DNA from 3 places in the Herbaspirillum sp. DW155 genome. Region 2 is predicted to be linked to each of the others. Evidence: predicted binding sites of a transcription regulator. Region 2 holds the regulator's gene; each other region holds the start of a gene.
What was found. Region 2 encodes LexA, which represses DNA repair genes until DNA is damaged. Its sites were predicted from a motif close to ACTGTATNNNNATACAGT; they were not measured.

Region 1 (7,128 bases), 1.8 Mb from region 2:
CCGGTCTGCCAGAAGTGCGAAGGTGAGCTGAAGGACAAGCCGGTCATCGGCATGACCATCCTGTCGGGCCTGAAGAAGGATGGGGATGAGTACAACGGCGGCCAGATCATCGATCCGGCCAATGGCAAGGTCTACAAGAGCAAGCTGTCGGTCGTCGATGACGGGCAAAAGCTCAATGTGCGCGGTTATGTCGGCATGCCCATGCTGGGCCGCACCCAGACCTGGCTGCGGGAGCAGTGATATCCGCGGGATCAGGCCGGACGTGAAGCTTTGAGCACGTAGCGGTCCAGTTCGCGGGCGAAGGCGCGGCCGTCGCTGGCACTGAAGGCGGCGGGGCCGCCGGTCTCCACGCCGCTGCTGCGCAGCTCTTCCATGAAATTGCGGGTGCTCAAGTGATGGCCGATGTTCTGGGCCGTATACAGCTCGCCGCGCGGATTGAGTGCCACTGCGCCCCTGGCCACGACGTCGGCGGCCAGCGGGATGTCGGCGGTGATGACCAGATCGCCGGGCGCGACCTGACGGGCGATCTCCTGGTCCGCCACGTCGAAGCCGGCGGGCACCACCATGGATTTGATGTAGCGCGAAGGCGGCGTGCGCAAGGGCCGGTTGGCCACCAGCGTCACGAGGATCGTGGTGCGGTCGGCGACGCGAAACAGCATCTCCTTGATGACGCCCGGACAGGCATCGGCATCCACCCAGATGGCCATCAGCGCGGCAGGGCCGTGGTCAGACGAAGGAGACCGTCAGACCCGGCAGGGTCACGCCGGAGAAGGCTGTGATCCAGGTCTGGCCCGGCCCGATGGGACAGGCATCGGTCCAGGTGCCGGTGCTGATGATCTCGCCGGCCTGCAACTGGCGGAAGCGGGTCTGCTTCTGCAGCAGCTGGTGCAGGTGCCACAGGGCATGCAGGGGACTATCCATCTCGTCATTGCAGAAACCGGCCGCGCGCAGCACGCTGGAGGATTCGGTATTGCAGGACAGGGAAACACTGGCGCTGGCCAGGATCTGCGGCAGGTGGTGCTTGGTCGCAGAGGACAGCACGTGCGGCTCGCCCACGATCAGGGTGCCATGCAGGCCGAAGGCGGCAATCGAATCGGCCACCGTGAATTCCCAGTTGGGGAACGGGCAGACCACGATCTCAAAGCCATGCGCCATCCATTCCAGGCAATCGGCCAGCTCATCGAGCGAGGCGCCGGGCGCCGGGGTCTTGCCGAGCTTGAAGACGATTTCCGGTTCGATACGCGGCTGCACGGCTCCGGTCAGCGACTGGACGCCATGATTGTCTTCGGCGAAGCGTACCGTGGCGTCGTACATCGGTGCCCAGGTCGGGATGCGGCCATCGTCGAGGATGCCGTAACGTTCCCAGTTCTTGCGCACCACGAAACCGATCTTGCGGCCGATGGGCTGCTCGCCTTGGGCGACGCGGATGTTGCGGATGTTGTGGGCGATTTCGTAGGCGTCTTCGACCGACAGCGGTTCGGACTCGGAAATGCGCGGGATGATGCGAGACTGGGCGCGCGCATCCAGCAACTGATGCGCATAACGAAGGGCTTGGCTCGACATTAGCATGGGGCTCACATCGAAAGATAGTGAATAGCTATCCATTGTCGATGACGATTAATTTTTGCACAAGCAAAAACTCGCTTTTTGACGATATCTGACAGAAATTTCATCAGATTACACTGCTGTGCAGCACGCTGTTTTTCATCCCTGACAATAGTCATCCGGCCCATGAGAATGGCCGCGCTCAAGCTCCCCAGAGCTCGCCGTTGGGCCCGGTGCGCGGGGCCGTGACGCCAAAGTGCTGATAGGCCGCACCGGTGGCAATACGGCCGCGCGGGGTGCGCTGCAGGTAGCCTTGCTGGATCAGGTAGGGTTCCAGCACGTCTTCGATGGTGTCGCGCTCTTCACCGATGGCCGCTGCCAGGTTGTCCAGTCCGACCGGTCCGCCGCCGAACTTGAAGAGCACCGCTTCCAAGAGCTTGCGGTCCATCAGGTCGAAGCCGACCGGATCGACGTCCAGCATCACCAGCGCCGCATCGGCCATCTCGCGGGTGATGCGGCCCTCGCCCTTGACCTCGGCATAATCGCGCACCCGGCGCAGCAGGCGGTTGGCGATACGCGGCGTGCCACGGCTGCGGCGGGCGATTTCCAGGGCGCCATCCTCGACGATGGGCGCATTGAGCAAACCGGCGCTGCGCGTGACGATGCGTGCCAGTTCGGGCGGGGTATAGAACTCCAGCCGGGCGACGATGCCGAAGCGGTCGCGCAGCGGGTTGGTCAGCATGCCGGCGCGGGTGGTGGCGCCGACCAGTGTGAAGGGTTGCAGGTCCAGGCGCACCGAGCGGGCGGCCGGGCCTTCGCCGATCATGATGTCGATCTGATAATCTTCCAGCGCCGGGTACAGGATTTCCTCGACCACCGGCGACATGCGGTGGATCTCGTCGATGAAGAGCACATCATTGGCTTCGAGATTGGTGAGCAACGCGGCCAGGTCGCCGGCGCGTTCCAGCACGGGGCCGGAGGTCTGGCGCAGGTTCACGCCCATTTCGCGGGCGATGATGTGGGCCATGGTGGTCTTGCCCAGGCCGGGCGGGCCGAACAGCAGGGTGTGGTCGAGCGGTTCGCCGCGCTTGCGGGCGGCCGAGATGAAGATTTCGAGCTGGGCGCGCACCTTTTCCTGGCCGACGTATTCGTCCAGCTGCTTGGGCCGCAGGGCGCGTTCGATGGCTTCCTCGTTGGCCGAGGCCGGGGTGGCGGAAATGATGCGCTGTTCGGAGAAATCGTCGGTCTGGATGCTCATGCTCTAATCCTTGTCTGCCCGGGCTCAGCCCTTGGAGAGTGCCTTGAGGGCCAGCTTGATGCCGTCCGAGACGCTGCTGTCCTTGGGCACCTGCTTCATGGCCAGGGTCGCTTCCTTGTCCGAATAGCCCAGCGCCAGCAGGGCGTTGAGGATGTCGGCCGAGGCGTCGCTATGGACCACGCCGGCAACCGCGCCCAGGTCGGCGCCGAGCTTGCCCTTCAACTCCAGCAACAGGCGTTCGGCGGTCTTCTTGCCGATGCCCGGCACGCGCGTCAGGCGTCCTGCTTCCTGCAGGGTGACGGCCTGCGCCAGGTCGCTCACCGACATGCCCGAGAGAATCGACAAGGCGGTGCGCGCGCCCACGCCGGAAATCTTGATCAGCTCCTTGAACGTATTGCGCTCTTCGGCGGTCCCAAACCCGAACAGAATGTGCGCATCCTCGCGGATGGCCAGGTGCGTCAGCAAGGTGACCTTCTCGCCCAGGGACGGCAGGTTGTAGTAGGTGCTCATGGGCACAGCCACTTCGTAACCGACCCCCTGGCAGTCGACCAGCAGGTTCGGGGGGATTTTTTCCAAGAGAATTCCGGAGAGGCGACCGATCATGGCGTCAGGGATGTGCGCGGGAGGCAACGTCTGTGATAATCCCGCGATGATACAGCACTGTTCGGATGAACAGTATCCAAGCCCCCCTCAGATGAAGACAAAGGAAAAAACATGGCCGGCAGCGCCTTCTTCGCATTGATTGACGACATCGCCACCGTGCTCGATGACGTATCCCTGATGACCAAGGTGGCCGCCAAGAAGACGGCCGGCGTGCTGGGCGACGACCTGGCCTTGAATGCCCAGCAGGTCGCGGGCGTGCGGGCCGAGCGGGAGCTGCCGGTGGTGTGGGCGGTCGCCAGGGGTTCGTTGAAGAACAAGGCCATCCTGGTACCGGCGGCGCTGGCCATCAGTGCCTTCATCCCGTGGGCGGTGACGCCGCTGCTGATGCTGGGCGGCGCCTTCCTCTGCTTCGAAGGCTTCGAGAAGCTGGCCCACAAGTATCTTCCCCACGAGGAAGAACATCATGAAGTCGCCGCCAGGACCGCCGACGACATCGACCCGCTGGTCTACGAGCAGGAAAAGATCAAGGATGCCGTGCGCACCGACTTCATCCTGTCAGCGGAGATCATCGCCATCACGCTGGGCACCGTGGCCGGGGCGCCCTTGCAGCAGCAGATCACGGTGCTGGTGGGCATCGCATTGATCATGACGGCGGGCGTGTATGGGCTGGTGGCCGGCATCGTCAAACTCGATGACGGCGGCCTCTACCTGGTGCAACATGCGGGCGCAAGCGCCTGGGGACGCTTCAAGGCTGGCATCGGTCGGGCAGTCCTGGCGGCCGCACCGAAGATGATGCGCAGCCTGTCGGTGATCGGGACGATTGCCATGTTCATGGTCGGCGGCGGCATCCTGACCCACGGCCTGGCCTTCGCGCATCACGCCATCGAGGCGGCAGCCCAAGCCGTGGAGGGTATCGCGGTAGCCGGTCCGCTCCTCGGGGCGATCACCCCGGCGGTCTTGAATGCCATCTTCGGCGTAGTCGCAGGTGCAGTGGTGCTGATGGTGGTGAAGCTGGCGCAGCGTGTGCTGTCCCTCTTCAAGAAAAAGCACTAACCGATCAGACGCCCGCCGCGCATGCGGATGCCATTGCGCGCCAGCGCCGGGGCCAGCGCGCCCAGGCCGGACAAGACCCCTCCGCCATGCGCGTGGCAGATCGCCACGCCCAGCGCATCGGCCGCATCGGTGCCGGGCAGGCCGGGCAACTTCAAGAGCCGCGCCACCATCTCCTGCACCTGCGCCTTCTGGGCGCGTCCATGACCGGCCACGGCCTGCTTGACCTGCAGGGCCGTGTATTCGGCTACCGCCAGATCAGCCGCCACCAGCGCGCAAATGGCCGCGCCGCGCGCCTGCCCCAGCAGCAGCGTGGATTGCGGATTGACGTTGACGAACACCTTTTCGATGGCGGCGCAATCGGGTGCATAAGACTTCACCACTTCGCCGACACTGGCGAGGATGACTTTCAGGCGCGAGGGAAGGTCGCCGTCCGGGGTCTTGATGGTGCCGGAAGCGATATAGGACAGCGTGTTGCCCTGCTTGTGGATGACCCCGAAACCGGTGGTGCGCAAGCCTGGGTCGATACCGAGGATTTTCATGCCCGCCAGTCTAACCGATCAGGCGGACATGCCGCGTCAGAACAAGACACCCTGCCCCGGATCCTGAGTTTTCTGGCGCGGCGCGCGCCGGGTGGTCGATGGCAGGCCGCTCTTGCGCGAACCGTGCTTGTCCTGGATGGCCTCGGCTTCCGCACGCGCAGTACTGCTGCTGCGCTGGCCGTAGAGCGCCTCCTTGGCCCGCTTGAGCGCCGCCTTCTCATCAACGATGGGATCGGGATAAGCGGCCGTACCATACTCCGGCACCCAGCGCCGCACGTACTCCCCCAGCGGATCATGATCGCGCGCCTGCTTGGCCGGCGAATAGATGCGCAGCGTGTTGATGCCGGTGGTGCCGGACTGCATCTGCATCTGGCTCCAGTGGATGCCCGGTTCGAAATCCAGAAACTGCCGCGCCAGGAACAGCCCCGGCGCCCGCCAGTGCAGCCACAGGTGATAGGCGGCGAAGCTGACCAGCATGGCGCGCATGCGGAAGTTGAGCCAGCCGGTGGCGCACAGCTGGCGCATGCAGGCGTCGATCATGGGATAACCGGTACGGCCTTCGCACCAGGCATCGAAACGCGCCTGCGCCTCCACGCCCCACGGGCCGCCATCGCCGGGACGCAAGCCATCCAGCGAACGCGCCACGTTGCGCCATTCGATATCGGGCTGGTCTTCCAGCTTCTGCATGAAGTGGCAATGCCAGCGCAGACGGCTGGAGAACCCGCGCAAGCCGTAGGCCAGCTCGCGGTCGGCCGTGTGTTCGATGGCCAGCTCGGTGGCCTGATGCACGCTGCGCATGGAAATGGTGCCGAACGCCAGATGCGCGCTCAGACGACTGCAGGCCTCGGGTGCGGTCAGCGGACTGGACATGCCGCGCCGATAATCGCGCCCGCCGCCGCCGAGGAAGGCGCGCAGCGTATCCCACGCTGCCGCCTCGCCAGCGGGCGGTTGCAGGCGCACCTCGGGCAAACCCAGTTCGGTCAAGGTGGGCAGTCTGTCCGGCCGCATCCCTTGCGGTGCATGAAAGCCAGCAGGATTGGCAATCTGCGCCGCCTCCATGCGCTGCACCCAGCGCGTGGCCCAGCCATCGCGGCTGCGCAGGCGGCGCACCACGCCGGTTTGTAGAAACTCGTGCCACTGCACGCCCTGGATGCGGCTCCAGCGGTTCACCGAGATATCGCGCGCGTAGCTCCAGGCCGGGCCGGTTTCTTCGTGGCTGAAGAGGTGGGTCACGCCCCACTCGCGGCGCAGGGATTCCAATACCTGCACCGCCTCGCCCATGCGCACCAGCAAAGGCAGGCCGCGCTGCTGCAATTCGATCTGCAAGGGGGCAAGGGAACGCAACAGAAAATCCACATGCCGCGGATCGCATTCAAAGCTCTGCAGCCACGCCGGCTCGATGATGAAGACCGCAAACGCACGCTCGCATCGCGCAGCCTCGGCCAGCGCCGCGTGATCGCGCAAGCGCAGGTCGCGCTTGAACCAGACCAGGCCGACGGACATCTCAGCGGCGCTCCCGGCGGCGTTCCAGCCGCACCGCCAGCCGCTGCACGGCCGGCCGCACGCGCAGGAAGCCGCGATAGCTGCGCTCCATCAGCCACAGCATGCCCGGCAGGCGTGCCAGCCGGGCCAGCCAGCGCCATCCCGGCAAGGTGGCCCACAGTTGCACGAAGGCTTGGGCACCGCTGAAAACCATGCCATCCCCCCGCCGGACGTGGAAACGCGCCAGCAGCTGGTCGCGCGTGAGCCCGGTCGGCAGTTCGGCGGGGGCCGCATCGGCGCGGCTGATGTCACAAAAGCGCAGCGGCGCATCCCCGGCGCTGCGCTGGTAAAGGCCGATCTCGCGGCGGCACAGCGGACAGGCGCCGTCATAGAGCACCGTCAATTCATCCGCATCGGAATCAGCCATCACGCCGCTCCCTGCGCTCGGTGCGCGCCAGCAGTTCGGCGGCGGTCTGCAGGCCCTGGGTGCTGCGGCGCCACCATTGGGTGAAGAGGTCGCTGGGCTTGTCGACCACCGGGAACAGTTCCGCGGGCGCCACGCACTGCGCCCACAGAGGCAACCACGGCGCCAGATGCGGATCAGCCAGACAACGTACGCTGCGCGCAGACTTGAGCGCACGGCCGACA
Region 2 (7,128 bases):
GAGGCTGCCGTAGGCGGAGATGAGAGTGTTGTAGCTGCTGGCCTGGGTGGTCAGCGGTGTGAGCTGGGACTGGCTTTCAGCCGAAATCAGCTTGCTGACGAGGGTGGCCACATCGAGTGGGCCTGCCGATGTGGAAATGGTGCCGGTGGAAGTCGCCACGGTTCAACTCCTGAATCTTTGCGTGAGGCACAGCGCTGTGCAATGGTCCAGCGCGGTCAAGAGGAGATGGGCTCTCAAGTACGGCGTCGGGGCAGAGGAGGGACGCTGTGCGGGATAACTGCGGGAATCCGTTATGAACTGGGGTAGCCGAATCCGTCATGCGCAATGAGCGAGCACTGACGCATGCGGGTTTCGAGCCACTGCAGTTCGTACCAGACTCGAGGGAAAACTCAAGCCTTTTCCTTGATCAGCAAGCCTTGCATCTTGTCGATCGATTTGGCGATGGCGATCGCTTCTTCACTGGGAATCTGACGAATCACGGTATCGGTAGCCGTATCGACCACTTTGATGATGGTCTTGCCGGTATCCTGGTCTTTGGAAAAATTCAGTGCGGCAGCATTGGCGGCTGCAAAATCGTTCAGCTTGCCTACGGCGTCGTTGACTTCGCTTTCGGTTGCGCGGCGAGCTTCCGGGGTGGCCGCCGGTGCGACCGTCGATACCACGGGATCGGGCTTGTCGGCCGCCTTCGGTGCTGCATATGCAGTACCGGAGTCGCCAGCAGCGGTGATATTAAGTGGGGCAATCGACATGGTACTACTCCCTTCCTTAAAGGAACGTGCGGAGAATAAGGACTATCCCCCGCACGTCATCCTACCTAGCTATCTGGCTTATTTCAACAGCGAGAGGACTTGCTGCGGCGCCGAGTTGGCCTGCGACAGCATCGCCGTACCAGCTTGTTGCAGGATCTGCGCACGGGTCAGGTTCGCGGTTTCCTGCGCGTAGTCGGTATCCATGATACGGCTGCGCGATGCGGTGATGTTCTCGCTCGACACTTGCAAGTTGCTGATGACGGCGCTGAAGCGGTTCTGCACGGCACCGAACTCGGCACGCTTGGAGGAGATCAGGCTGATGGCCTTGTCCAGGTTCTGGATCGCCTTCTGAGCGTCGCTCTGTGCGGACGGAGCAGCAACTGCCTGATCCAGCGACAGCTTGGCGCTGTCAACAGCTTGTTGCAGGGCCACAGCCGAGGAAGCCAGGGCAGTGGCCGACAGGGACGAGCCGGTGGCGAACAGGTTGTCCAGGGCAGCCTTGGCCGAGGTGTAGGTCGCTTGCGCGGTGCTCACGCCGGAAGTGTTGCCCAGACCGATCAGGCCGCTGGCGCTGGTGCCGATCACGTTGGCGATGGTGGCGTTGTTCGACAGGTCATCCAGGGTGATGGTGATCTGGTCGTTCAGCTTGTTGTCTTGCACGTTGGCGCCGACCTGGAAGGACAGGGTCAGGGAGGCCGACACGTTGGCCGAGCTGGAGCCCACGCCAGCGGATGCGCCTTGGCCCACGCCGGTGAACAGGTTTTGGCCGTTGAAGCTGGTGCCGTTCAGAACGCGGAACACTTCCTGCGACAGCTGGGTGTATTCGTCGTTGAGGGTCTTGCGGTCTTGTGCGCTGTTGGTGCCGTTGGCAGCCTGCACAGCCAGTTCACGCATACGTTGCAGGTTATCGCCGACGGTCGACAGAGCGCCTTCAGCGGTTTGCGCCATCGAGATACCGTCGTTGGCGTTACGTTGAGCAACTGCCAGACCCTTGATCTGGGAGTTCATGCGGTCGGCGATGGCCAGGCCGGCGGCGTCGTCCTTGGCGCTGTTGACACGCAGACCGGAAGACAGACGTTGGATCGAGGTATTGAGCGACGACTGCGAGGAATTCAGGTTCCGCTGCGTATTGAGCGACGGAATGTTGGTATTGATGACTGATGCCATGTTAATTCTCCTAAGATTTGAGACCGATGATCCGAGTTTCAGTGCCTAACGTTGGTCTTCTACCCATGAGCCCCAGGCGTTTCAACCTCTGTTGATTGCTTTATCGGGCAGTCTTGGAAAAAGTTTAGGGCTTGCGCAAAAAAATCTTTTTCAAGGCTTTCCGAACTAAAACTGCGTGCTTTGAAACTCCAAGCAACTCCTTTTTCGACGGCAATTCGAAAAACTTTAGGAAAATCCCTGTTGCGGTAAAGAAAAAGCTGCCGAAAAGCAAAAACCGCCCGGGCAGGGCGGTTTTCGTACCTCGCAGCGCGGCTGGACAGCTCAGCCTTGTGCTTTTTTCTGTTGCATGACGGTCAATTCTTCGCCCACTTTCTTCAGGACCGAGTTCCAGTCACTGACGGCGGGTTGCCGGAACAGGCGCATGCTGGGGTACCAGGGCGAGTCCTCACGGTCGTTCAGCCAGCGCCAGTCGGGCACGTGCGGCAGCAGAACCCAGGTCGGATGGCTCATGGCACCGGCCAGGTGGGCCACTGAGGTGTCCACGCTGATGACCAGATCGAGGTTGCTGATGGCCGCGGCCGTATCGGCAAAGTCCTGGCAGTCGTCGCCAAGGTTGAAGACGGGCAAGCCGGCAGGCAGCGCCTTGAGTGCCTCCAGTGGTTTGCCTTTCTGCAGGGAATAGAATTCCATGTTGGGCAGGTCAAACAGCTGCCTGAAGGTGTCCAGCGGGATGGAGCGGTGGCGGTCATTACCGTGCTCGGGATTGCCGCCCCAGATGATGCCCACCCGCAAGTTGCGTTCGGATCTGGACAAGGCATTGATTTTTTCACGCCAAGTGGCCGCCAGGATGGCATCGGCCGCCAGATAGCCTTCGGGGTAGCGTGGAATATCGTCCACCGTATGCGTGCGCATGGCGTACGGCAGGCTCATGAGCACGTAAGCGCAGTCGCAGGGTGGCAGGGGGTCGCTTTCCCGCACCAGCGTGACTTGCGGTGTGAAGGATTGGAACAGGCGGTACAAAGGATTCTTCACATGCACCGCCACGCGCGCGCCTTGGTCCACCACCAGGCGCACGTAGCGCAGGAACTGGATGCTGTCGCCGAAGCCTTGTTCATGCATCAGCAGGATGGACTTGCCTGCCAGTGACGACTTGCCATCCCATTTGGGGATGAGTTCGAACAACTTGTGGATCAGGCGGTAGACGTGCGCGCGCTCCTTGGTCACCAGGCGGCTCTCATGGCATTCCCAGCCTTCCTCGAATTGTCCCTTGAGCAACAGTGTAAGCGCCAGGTTGTGCTTGGCGGTCGGATAATTGGGGCGTATTGCCAGGGCCTTGCGGAAGTTCTTGATGGCTTCTTCGTCGTCGCCGTGGTCGTGCAGGATGGCCCCGATGTTGTTGTAGGTCAGTGCGTGCTTCGGGTCCAGTGTCAGCGCCTGGTTGAACATGCGCATGGCATCGTCGAAGCGGTCGCCGGTGCTGAAATAGCTGGAACCCAGCTTCACATAGCCGTTCGGGTCTTTGGGGGCGATCTCGATGACGCGCAGCAGGTGCTCGTGGGCTTCCTCGATGCGGTTCAATTTCAGATAGGTGTCGGCGATCTTGTTGTGCGCATAGGTATCCTGCGGATCAAGCAGGATGGCGGTTTTATGGGACTCCACCGCTTCCTTGTACATTTCCATGGCGTGCAGCGCCTCGCCCAGGGCGGTATGCGAGGGGGCGAAATTGATCTGCAATTCCAGTGACTTGAGGATGGTGGCGACCGCCTCGTTGAGGCGGTTCGCCTCGATCAGCGCGCGTCCCAGGTGGGAGAGCGGGCCGGGCGCATTCGGTTCGCGCTTGACGGCATCCTCGAAATAGGCCACCGAGGCTTCCGGATCGGCTTTTTCGTGCAAGGCGTTGGCCAGGCCGATGCGCGCTGCCCGATTCTCCTTGTCGATCGAGATGGCGCGCTCATAGAGGGCGATCGCTTCATCTATCCGGTCCTGGTTCAGGATCGTGCCGGCCAGGTTGCTCAGGTATTCGGCATTGTCGGGGTCGGCGTCGACGGCTTTGCGCAGATAGATTTCCGCTTCGGCGAACTGACCCTCCTGCATGGCCACCAGCCCGCGCGCGTGGTTGGCAAAGACCAGCTTGGGTGCCCGCGCCAGCACGGCCATGCAGAGGTTCTTGGCTTCTTCGGTCTTGCGGCTGTCCAGCAGATCGAGGGATTTGCGGACATCCAGCAGATCCTGCAGGTTGGACTTGGCGGCGGCCGGGGCCGGAATGTGTTTGCCGTGCTTGTTGCTGCTCTTGCGCGTCGACATCGAAAGGGGTCCTCTTGGTTGGGCGCATCGGTGGCGCCGGGCATAGCTATCCAGCAAGGATGATATGCGCAACACGTCACCTGCGAAGAGGTGAATAGAAAGCAAAAAACCTCCGTTTTAGGCGGAGGTTCATGTGCAAAAGGCAGCCTGACGCAGCTGGTGCGGAGGGTGGACCCCAGACCGGGGCTCAGTTCCAGCTGCGTAACAATCCGACTGCCAGTCCCTCCAGGGCGAACTGGTCTTCTTCCGGCTTGACGATGATGGGGTCGAATTCCGGGTTTTCGGGGAAGAGGGTGATGACGCTGCCAGTCTTCTGGTAGCGCTTGACTGTGACCTCATCGGCCAGGCGCGCCACCACGATCTGGCCATTGCGCGCCTGGTCGGCGCGGCGCACCGCCAGCAGGTCGCCATCCAGGATGCCGGCGTCGCGCATGGACATGCCGCGCACCTTGAGCAGGTAGTCGGGCTTGGCCGGGAACATGGCCGGGTCGACCTGATAGGTCTTCTCCACGTGTTCCTGGGCCAGGATGGGCGAACCGGCGGCCACCCGGCCGATCAGCGGCAGGCTCAGCTGCATCAGGGCGGGATGCGGCAGGGCCATCTGCCGTGCCGAATTGATGCTCGCCCCGGCACCGGACTCGCGCAGGCGGATGCCGCGCGAGGTGCCTGGGGAAATTTCGATGGCGCCCTTGCGTGCCAGCGCCTGCAGATGCTCTTCGGCGGCGTTGGCGGAGCGAAAGCCCAGTTCGGCCGCGATTTCTGCGCGCGTGGGAGGGAAGCCGGTGTTCTCGATGGCGTTCTTGATCAGGTTCAGGATCTGTTCCTGGCGCGCGGTCAGTTTGAGCATGGGGTTGGCCTTTCTCGCAGGGAAGGCTGTCTGGATGAACAGTCTGTATTTTTATACAGGTGCATTCCTTGTGTCAACGGCAACATGCATATTCCGGCATGTAAAAGGCAAGCTTTCTTCTTTATATATATGAAGAGACAGATGAAGTTCCTGCCGGTTTGCCGGCAATTTGCCGCGCATGAGCGACCTGCTGTGGTCTTTGAGCCGCGCCGGGGCTCGCCGTGATTGCTGTCAAGCCTGAAACCTAGTATGATCTTGGGTTTTCCTCTTCCCACACCCGTCTTGACGCCGGGGTGGGCGTCTTCAATAAGTCCATAAGGAGTCTACATGCGTCATTATGAAATCGTATTTATCGTCCACCCGGACCAAAGCGAGCAAGTGCCGGCGATGATCGAGCGTTACAAGGGCATCGTCACCACCCGCGGCGGCAAGGTCCACCGTGTCGAAGATTGGGGCCGTCGCCAACTGGCTTACCAGATCCAGAAGCTGGCCAAGGCTCACTACGTCTGCCTGAACATCGAAGTCGACAGCGAAACGCTGGCTGAAATCGAAACCGGCTTCAAGTTCAACGACGCCGTCCTGCGCCACCTGACCGTCAAGATGAAGAAGGCCGAAACCGGTCCTTCCCCCATCCTGAAGGCAGTGCAGAAGGAAGACGCGGCCAAGAGCCGTACCGAAGCGCCGGCAGCCTGAGCGCTGCGGCACCATAGCGGAGAGTGAACCAGCTTCAAGTCATCGCCAGCCTGGCAGAACGTGACGTTTTACGTTACACGCCGGCCGGTATCCCGATTGTCACTGCCAGGTTGCAGCATCAGTCGGAGCAGATGGAAGCTGGCATGCAGCGCCAGGTCGAATTCGAGATCGCGGCGCTGGCAGCAGGGGAAATCTCCGGTGCCCTCAACAGGGCGGCACTGGGTGAAGTCTTCCGGTTCACCGGCTTTTTGGCCCGCAGGAATCGCAACAGCAAGAGCGTCGTGTTTCATATCGTTGATTTTGGCCCGGTCGCGCCGGATTGAAGGCGCAAGGTAGCCAAACAGACCTTACCCAATTTTTAGATACAGGAGCCAACCATGGCATTCGGTAAAAAGTTCGATAAAAGCAAGCTGAAAAACAAGCGTCAACAGCAAAACCCGCTGTTCAAGCGCAAGAAATTCTGCCGTTTCACCGCCGCTGGCGTTGAACAGGTCGATTACAAGGACGTGGACACCCTGAAGGACTTCGTCCAGGAAAACGGCAAGATCATGCCGGCACGCCTGACCGGTACCAAGGCCCACTACCAGCGTCAAGTTGACACCGCCATCAAGCGCGCGCGTTACCTGGCCCTGCTGCCGTACACCGATCTGCACAACGCGTAATCAGCGTCGAGAAATAGGAGAAAAACATGCAAGTCATTCTGTTGGAAAAAATCGTGAATCTCGGCGGTCTGGGTGATGTCGTGCGCGTCAAGGACGGTTTCGCACGCAACTTCCTGATCCCGCAACGCAAGGCCCGCCGTGCTACCGATGCAGCCATCGCTGAATTCGAAGCCAAGCGCGCCGAGTTGGAAAAGGCCGCTGCCGAGAAGCTGGCTGCTGCACAAGCCCAAGGCGAAAAGCTGGCTGGCACCACCGTGGAAGTGTCGCAGAAGGCCGGCGTTGACGGCCGTCTGTTCGGTTCCGTCACCAACTTCGACATCGCTGAAGCCCTGGGCAAGAAGGGCTTCGCCGTGGAAAAGGCGCAAGTGCGTCTGCCCAACGGCCCGCTGAAGATCGTTGGCGAACACCCGGTGTCGGTGGCTCTGCACACCGACGTGGTGGTCGACGTCACCATCGCAGTCAAGGGCGAGCAAGCGTAATACACCTGTTTGCTGCAATTCGTTTTGCAATAGAAAAGCCGGGTTCGCCTGGCTTTTTTATTGCCTGTTGCTTATTTTTTGTTTCTTCGTTTTCTGGTTTTTAGCTTCGCTTCTCACCAGACGAGGTGAAGAAAAATACTTGGCCTGTCGCATCTGTTCGGCTCTGCAGGGCGGTTGTGCAAAAACGTCCAGGCGGCCCAACGGCTTTACATCAGCAGGTTATAATG
Region 3 (7,128 bases), 900 kb from region 2:
ACTGCGCCGGCCGCTGTGGGCGCGGAACACGGCCTCGGCCAGTTGTCGCTGGCCGGGACGGAAGTCGCCATGCGGAAAGCGCAGCCCCTGCAAAGCGGCATCGCGCGCGGCACGATGGGCCAGCTCCTGTTCGGCCCAGCGCATGAAGCGCTCGCACTGCCCGGCAAAGAGTGCCGCCAGTTCCTCGCGGCTGCGGGTTTCTTCCAGCACCGTTTCCTGCTGGCTGCCGATGTCGAAATACACCAGCGCCAGGTGGATGCGCTCCAGCCCCAGCTTCTCGCACATCAGGTGGCCATACACGCGCAGTTGCGCCCAGTGCAGGTGACGGTGATTGTCCGGCAGGCTGGAGAGCTGGCCGCGATAAGTCTTCACTTCTTCCAGCCGCTGGCGGGCGGGATCATAGCCATCGGCGCGTCCCCGGACATGCAGCGCGCCATGGTCTGCAGAAAGCGTCACTTCGCTCTGGTAGCCCTCCCCCCTGCGCCCGGCCACGACGGCATGGCCGGCGATGCCTTCCTGGGCGGTCGGCGTGGGCGTAAACCGCAGGTCGAGATCGCCCTGCTTGGCCGTGAATTCGCAGAGCGCGCGCACCGATATGGTGTAACGCGGGACGGTGACGGCACTCATGCGACAGCCTGTTCCCATTGCAGATAGCACACCGAAACCGGCATGGCGTGACGCGCACAATAGTCCAGCCAGCGGCGCTGGTTGTCCTGCAGGCGGTCGCCCGGCCCTTTCACCTCGATCATGCGATAGCGTTTTTCCTGCGGCCAGAACTGGATCAGGTCGGGAAAGCCATTGCGGTTCTCGCGCACATCCTCAAGGATGCGCAGGCACCACAACTTCAGGTGCGCGGCCGGAATGCAGTCCAGCGCCAGCACGATCATCTCGCGGGTGATGGCACCCCAGGCCACGAAGGACGATTGCAGACCATGCTTGGCCTCATGGGTAGCAAGGACGTATTCACGATAGCTGCCATCATCGAGCCGCCCCAGGCAGCACGCCAGCAAGTCACGCCGCCGCGCAGCGAAATCAGCGCTCAACAGATCGGCCGGCTCGCGCTGGAAGGGATGGAAGAAAGCGCCTGGAATGGCCGCAAACAGGGCTTCCCAGCACAGCAGGCCAAAGAGCGTATTGACCAGCGCGTTCTCGACATAGAACACCGGTGCCTGCGCCTGCTGCAGATGGCGCTGGACCACCACCTCGACGCGACTGCCATCGGCGGGCAGCACCAGCGCGATCTGATCGACCACCGCCGGACGAGCACGCAGCGCCGGCGGCAAGCCCAGCTGACGTGCCAGGCGCGGCGCGATGCGCAGCAACTGCTGGCGCTCGGCCTCGCTCTCGGGCGCCTGCGAGGCGGCTTTCAGCAGGGCGTGGGCGGGACCGAAGCGGCCCTGTTTTTCCAGCACGCGGATGGCCCGCACGCGCGCCCCGGGATAGGCGCAAGTGGCATAGACCTGTTGCGCCTGGGCCCAGTCGCCCGCTTTCTCAAACAGCTGGCCGAGCTGGAACAGCAAACGCTCGCGGCGGCTCTCCAGCCAGGGATTGTCGAAGCGCCCCGCGGGCAGCGCCGCCAGGATCGCCGCCGCGTCCTCTGCGGCGTGGTAGCGGTCCTTGCAGGCCTGCAGTTGCAGGTAGAGGTCGATATCGGCGCGGCTGCGAAAACCGCGCGCCTGCGGCGACAGGGCAATCTGTTCATAGCGCAGCCTGCCCAGGTCGGCGAGGACGAACTCGCTCCAGTCCTGGCGCAGATTGCCGAAGAACATCAGGCGCAACCGTTCACACAGGCCGCCAAGCCGCATGCGCAGGACCTGTTCGCCGCCCTGCCCCGGCGCCATCCATTGCGCAAAAGGACGGGCGACGGCATGGTCCGGATGCGCCGCCAGTGCGGCCAGCAGATCCTCCTTGCGCGCGCTCTTGAGCGGACCGCGCAAGCCCAACCCGCGCACCAGCTCCGGCTTGGTTGCCAGCGCGAACAGCTCAGGCAATGACAGCGCCGGGTCCAGCGTGATCCACTCCTGCGGCAAGCCCTGTGCGGCCTGCAGCGCACAGCCGATTTCCGGATAAGCCAGGCGGCTCACCCGGAAGTGCTCCCCCTTGCGCATCATCAGGCGCACGAAGAGCGCGCGGGAAACCAGCGGCAATTGCGCAAAACGCCGCATGAAAGCGCACTCCTCTGCACTGAGCAGGTCGGCATAGCGCTGCGCCAGCCACTCCAGCGCCTGCTGGAAATTGCTCAGGTAGTAGAAGCGGTGATCGGCAACGGCGGGCATCGGGGAACAAGCGCGAAAAAGAAGCGGGCAACAACTGTATGGATGCACAGTATAGCCTTTTCAGCCTGACCAGCCATATTTACCCCACAAAAAGTGAAGCCCCGGTAAGCCCCCCTGCCCGCTCAGCCGCTCACAGCCTGCGTGCCAGCTCGGCAGCAAAAAAATCGGTCACCACCCGCACCCGCGCCGGGATGAAGCGGCGGCGTGGCCAGACCAGGCTGATGTCACGCGTCTCGGCCACATAGGCATCGAGGACGGTGACGATATCCGGACGGCACAACTCGCCCACCAGCGAGGCCCGGTTGAACATGCCGATGCCCACACCGGCCTGCGCCGCCGCGAGAAGTGAGCGGCGGTGAGAACCTGGTCAATGCCATCGGCTGATCTCCCGACCGAACGCCAGCGTGCAAAACGAAAACCCGATTGCCCGCTAAGATAGGCCCCTGCTCTGATGAGCACCCTCAACACAACATCGCCCCGGGAGACCACCTTGCCCAAGCTTTCCAGCCAAGCCCTTGTCCTGTCCGCCGCCCTGCTGTGCACTGCGCCGTTGCACGCGCAGCAGCCCCCGCGCCATGATGAATTTTTCTGGCTCGGCGAAATCAACAAGGCCACCGCCGTCATCAATACCGACGAAGGCTTGCTGGACAAGTCGATGACGCCGCTCATCGTCAAGGGCATCCGCAAGGTGCTGGCCGATGGCGAACTGCCGGGCGCCAGACGGCCGACGCTGGTGATCACCTTCGAGCCGCTGCTGATCCAGGCCGCCGGTCCGCAGATCACGCTGCTGCATGCGGGGCGGTCCAGCCAGGACATGCTCTCCACGCTGCGCGCGGCCATCCTGCGCGAAGACCTGCTGACCCTGGCCGCCCAGCTCAACGCCACCACCGCCGCACTGGTGAAGCTGGCGTCCAGCCAGCGCGACACCATCGTGCCCAACTACACCAATGGCGTGGCCGCCCAGCCCAACAGCTATGGCCACTACCTGCTGGGCTTTGCGGCGGCGCTGGACCGGGATGCGCAGCGCCTGCGCCAGGCCTATGTGCGACTGGACCGCTCGGCCATGGGCACCACCGTCCTCAACGGCACCAGCTGGCCGCTGAACCGCCAGCGCATGGCCGACTATCTGGGCTTTGCGGCCATCGTCGACAATGCCTATGACGCCGCGCAACTGTCGGCCGTGGACGGTCCGGTGGAAGCCGGTGCGCTGGTGTCCTCCATTGCCCTGCATGCCGGCACCTTCATCCAGGACGTGATGACGCAATATGCGCAACCGCGTCCGTGGATCCTGCTGCAGGAAGGCGGTGCCAATACCTATGTCTCCTCGGCCATGCCGCAGAAGCGCAATCCGGGCCTGCTCAACAGCACCCGGCGCGATGCGTCCACGGTACTCGCCGAAGGCATGGGCACGGCCATCGTGGCGCACAACCTGCCGCCCGGCATGAGCGATGCCAAGGATGTGAAGCCCACCAAGGAGATGGTGATGAACACGGTCAAGGTGCTCAAGAACTGGGAGAGCATCCTGGGTGCGCTGGTCATCGATCCGCAACGCGCGCTGGAAGAACTCAACAGCGACTGGACCGCTTCCCAGGAACTGGCCGACGTCCTGATGCGCAAGTACAAGCTGCCCTTCCGCGTGGGACATCACTTCGCCTCGGAGGTCGTGGAATACGCCAAGGCCAACAATATCCGTCCGCTCGATTTTCCCTATGCACAGGCGCAGCGCATCTATCACGAAGCGGTGCTGAATTCGGAATTCCCGCAGGCGCTGCCGATGTCGGAACAGGAGTTCCGCAGCACCCTCGACCCGGTGGCCATCGTGCGCAACCGCGCCACCGTGGGCGGACCGCAACCGGCCGAGATGGACCGCATGCTGCGCGAAGCCACCGCGCGCGTGGCACAGCAGGATGCGTGGATCAAGGACAGGCGGCAGTACATTGCCGGATCGCTGCAGAAACTGGATGCGGATTTTGACCGGCTGGCGGCGTCGGCGGGGGGGAAGTAATACCCGGCGCGACACGCAGCCTTAAAGGAAAACCGCAGCGATCCGAGCGGCCCTCATGGCGTGCGCTGCGCCTGGCCTGGCTCAGGATCCAGACTCTTGAGCAACTGCGCATGAAACAGTTCAGGCATCTGCATCTGCGGCGCATGGCCGGCGCCGGTGAACACCACCAGCCGGGCATGCGGAATCAATGCTGCGGCCTCGCGTCCGAGGACCGCATAATTGCCCAGCGCGGCGCGCAATTCAGGCGGGGCGAATTCCTTGCCGATGGCGGTACGGTCCTGGTCGCCGATCATCAGTACCGTCGGCGTCTTCAGGCTCTTCAGTTCGTAATACACCGGCTGCGTGAGGATCATGTCGTAGAGCAAGGCGGAATTCCATGCCACCACTTCCTTGCCAGGGCCGCGGTACATCCCGGCCAGCATCTGCACCCATCGCTCATAGGCGGCGCTCCACTGGCCGGCAAAATACGTGGCGCGCTCATAGTTGCGGATGCGCTCGGCGGTGGTGCCCAGTTCACGTGCATACCACTGGTCCACCGACACCGGCGGCACGCCCTTGGCGCGCCAGTCCTCCAGGCCGATGGGATCGACCAGCACCAGCTGGCGGGTCTGGTCCGGATAGGACAGCGCATAGCGGATGGCCAGCATGCCGCCCGTGGAATGACCGATCAGGATGGGATCATCGATGCCCAGCGAGGTCAGCAAGGCATGCGTGTTGGCGGCCAGTTGCGCAAAGCTGAACTGGTAGTTCTCGACCTTGCTGGATTTGCAGAAACCGATCTGGTCCGGTGCGATCACCCGATAGCCGGCATGGCTGAGCACATCGATGCTGGCTTCCCAGGTGCCGGCACAGAAGTTCTTCCCATGCAGCAGTACCACGGTGCCACGATGCGTACTGCCGGGCGCTGCGGCCACATCCAGATAGGCCATCTCGACGTCCTGCCGCTGGGAGTGGAAACGAAAGCGCGAGACCGGCCAGCGATAGGCGAAGCCCTCCAGTTGCGCTCCATAGGCCGGCGCTTCGACAGCGGGGCCGCTCTGGGCAGAGGCGTCAGGCGCGAGCATGAGCAGACCACCAAGCAGGCTGAAGAGGCCGGCAGCAAGGGCTGTCCTGGCACGGGAGAGGGAGAGGATGGGCAGCATGAGCAGAGGGCGACAGGAAGACGTCAGAACAGAAGCGCGTGAATGCAATAACGCGCAATGGTAACGGGATTTGCGAAACCATATATGTCTTCACACCGCTTTACGGGCAAGTCACATGGCGGTCTGAAGCGTGGACGGTGGACGTCCGGTCTTGTTGCGGTTATCGTGTTGGCAGTTTGACTGACCCGATGGAGCAAAGCCGTGTTCACAAAACAATTTGACGTAGACCCCAGGCATATCGATTTTCAAGGCGTGGTCGATGGCCTCTATTACCCGTTTTATATGGAATGGACGCGCCATGCCTTTTTGAAAGAGGCACTGGGCATCGATATCGAAGAGGCGTTCAAACAGGGCCAGGTGTTCATGGTGCTGGAGTACTCGTTACGCTTTCGCAAGAGCCTGCAGAAAGGCGACACCATGGAAGTCACCTGCTCACTGCAAAAGCATGAGAAGCGCAGCCGGGTCAACTTCGTCCAGCAGATCAAGGTGGGCGAGGTCGTTTATGCAGAGGCTGTCTTCGTGGGCGCCTGCTTCATGAACAACCGCCCGTTCGTGCCTGATGCCATCGCGGCGGCGCTGGAGCAGGCCGCCTGAGGATCGCACAGCGCACAGGTTCTACCGCTGGACGGTACTGTTCCCGGACGCTGCGGTCGGGGCGGGCCACCCGGTGAAGGTGAGCGCCGCCTCGACAATCTTGACGCTTCAGTTATTGATATTGCTCCGGAAGCTTGAAGTCACTGATGACCTCGGCCAGTACGCTGGCCTGCTGATTCAGTTGCGTGGTAGCGGAATTGGTTTCCTCGACCAGCGCCGCATTGCGCTGCGTGGCCTGTTCCAGCTGGGAAATCGCCTCATTGATCTCGCCCACGCCCCGGCTCTGCTCTTGCGCTGCCACGGCAATCTCGGCAATGGTCTGACGCACCAGGTCAACATTCTGCACGACATCCTGGATGATCTTGCCGGCATTGTTGACCAGGCTGGAACCGCCCTCCACGGCGGCCAGCGAGGCAGAAATGAGATCCTTGATCTCTCTGGCGGCGGTGGCGCTGCGCTGGGCCAGGCTTCTCACCTCCGAGGCGACCACGGCAAAACCGCGTCCCTGCTCACCCGCACGCGCCGCTTCCACTGCGGCATTGAGCGCCAGGATATTGGTCTGGAAGGCGATACCGTCAATCACGCCGATGATGTCAGCAATCTTGCGGCTGGCCTCATCGATACGGTCCATCGTCTGGACCACATCGCTCATCACCTGGCCGCCATGCTGCGCGACCTCGGATGCCTGGGACACCTGTGCACTGGCCGCGCGCGCGAAGTCCGCCGATTGCTGGACGGTCGCGGCGATCTGTTCCATGGCGCTGGCGGTTTCTTCAAGACTGGACGCGGCCTGCTCCGTTCTTCCGCTCAGATCGCTATTGCCGGCCGCTGCTTCAGTGCTGGCCTGACTGACCGCGAGCGCAGCACGGCGGGACTTGCTGACCAGCGAGCGCAGGGACTCTTGCATGCTGCCGACGTTTCTCGAGAAACTGGCAATCTCCGACTTCCCGTGCAGGACGGGGACCGTGCTGCTGAGATCGCCTTCTGCAATTTTCAGGGTGATGCGTTCCATCTCGCGCAAAGGCGACGCAATGCTTCGCGTCAGCAACCACGCCAGGAGTATCGAAAAGACGATGCTTGCCGTCGTAATGCTCAGCAGAACCATCTTCGA

Region 1: a site for LexA is predicted at 3,463-3,480, ahead of ruvA (Holliday junction branch migration protein RuvA). Genes of this name have one in related genera too.
Region 3: a site for LexA is predicted at 2,310-2,327, ahead of AACH55_RS05885 (VRR-NUC domain-containing protein). Genes of this name have one in related genera too.

The regions. Positions count from the first base shown of each region.
Region 1 covers NZ_AP029028.1:437,671-444,798, reverse strand. The annotation lists gene AACH55_RS02030 (DUF2147 domain-containing protein) at 1-240, shown strand, start outside; gene AACH55_RS02025 (YaiI/YqxD family protein) at 252-707, opposite strand; gene AACH55_RS02020 (4-oxalocrotonate decarboxylase) at 727-1,569, opposite strand; gene ruvB (Holliday junction branch migration DNA helicase RuvB) at 1,748-2,803, opposite strand; gene ruvA (Holliday junction branch migration protein RuvA) at 2,828-3,406, opposite strand; gene AACH55_RS02005 (DUF808 domain-containing protein) at 3,518-4,459, shown strand; gene ruvC (crossover junction endodeoxyribonuclease RuvC) at 4,456-4,998, opposite strand; gene AACH55_RS01995 (FAD-binding domain-containing protein) at 5,035-6,501, opposite strand; gene AACH55_RS01990 (DUF393 domain-containing protein) at 6,503-6,907, opposite strand; gene AACH55_RS01985 (FAD-binding domain-containing protein) at 6,900-7,128, opposite strand, start outside.
Region 2 covers NZ_AP029028.1:2,194,451-2,201,578, forward strand. The annotation lists gene fliD (flagellar filament capping protein FliD) at 1-159, opposite strand, end outside; gene AACH55_RS10140 (flagellar protein FlaG) at 390-749, opposite strand; gene AACH55_RS10145 (flagellin) at 828-1,916, opposite strand; gene AACH55_RS10150 (tetratricopeptide repeat protein) at 2,238-4,220, opposite strand; gene lexA (transcriptional repressor LexA) at 4,408-5,067, opposite strand; gene rpsF (30S ribosomal protein S6) at 5,395-5,760, shown strand; gene priB (primosomal replication protein N) at 5,784-6,083, shown strand; gene rpsR (30S ribosomal protein S18) at 6,138-6,422, shown strand; gene rplI (50S ribosomal protein L9) at 6,449-6,901, shown strand.
Region 3 covers NZ_AP029028.1:1,290,543-1,297,670, reverse strand. The annotation lists gene AACH55_RS05890 (ATP-dependent DNA helicase) at 1-627, opposite strand, end outside; gene AACH55_RS05885 (VRR-NUC domain-containing protein) at 624-2,276, opposite strand; partial or broken gene AACH55_RS05880 (LysR substrate-binding domain-containing protein) at 2,407-2,616, opposite strand; gene AACH55_RS05875 (lyase family protein) at 2,767-4,281, shown strand; gene AACH55_RS05870 (alpha/beta hydrolase) at 4,335-5,345, opposite strand; gene AACH55_RS05865 (acyl-CoA thioesterase) at 5,625-6,017, shown strand; gene AACH55_RS05860 (methyl-accepting chemotaxis protein) at 6,130-7,128, opposite strand, start outside.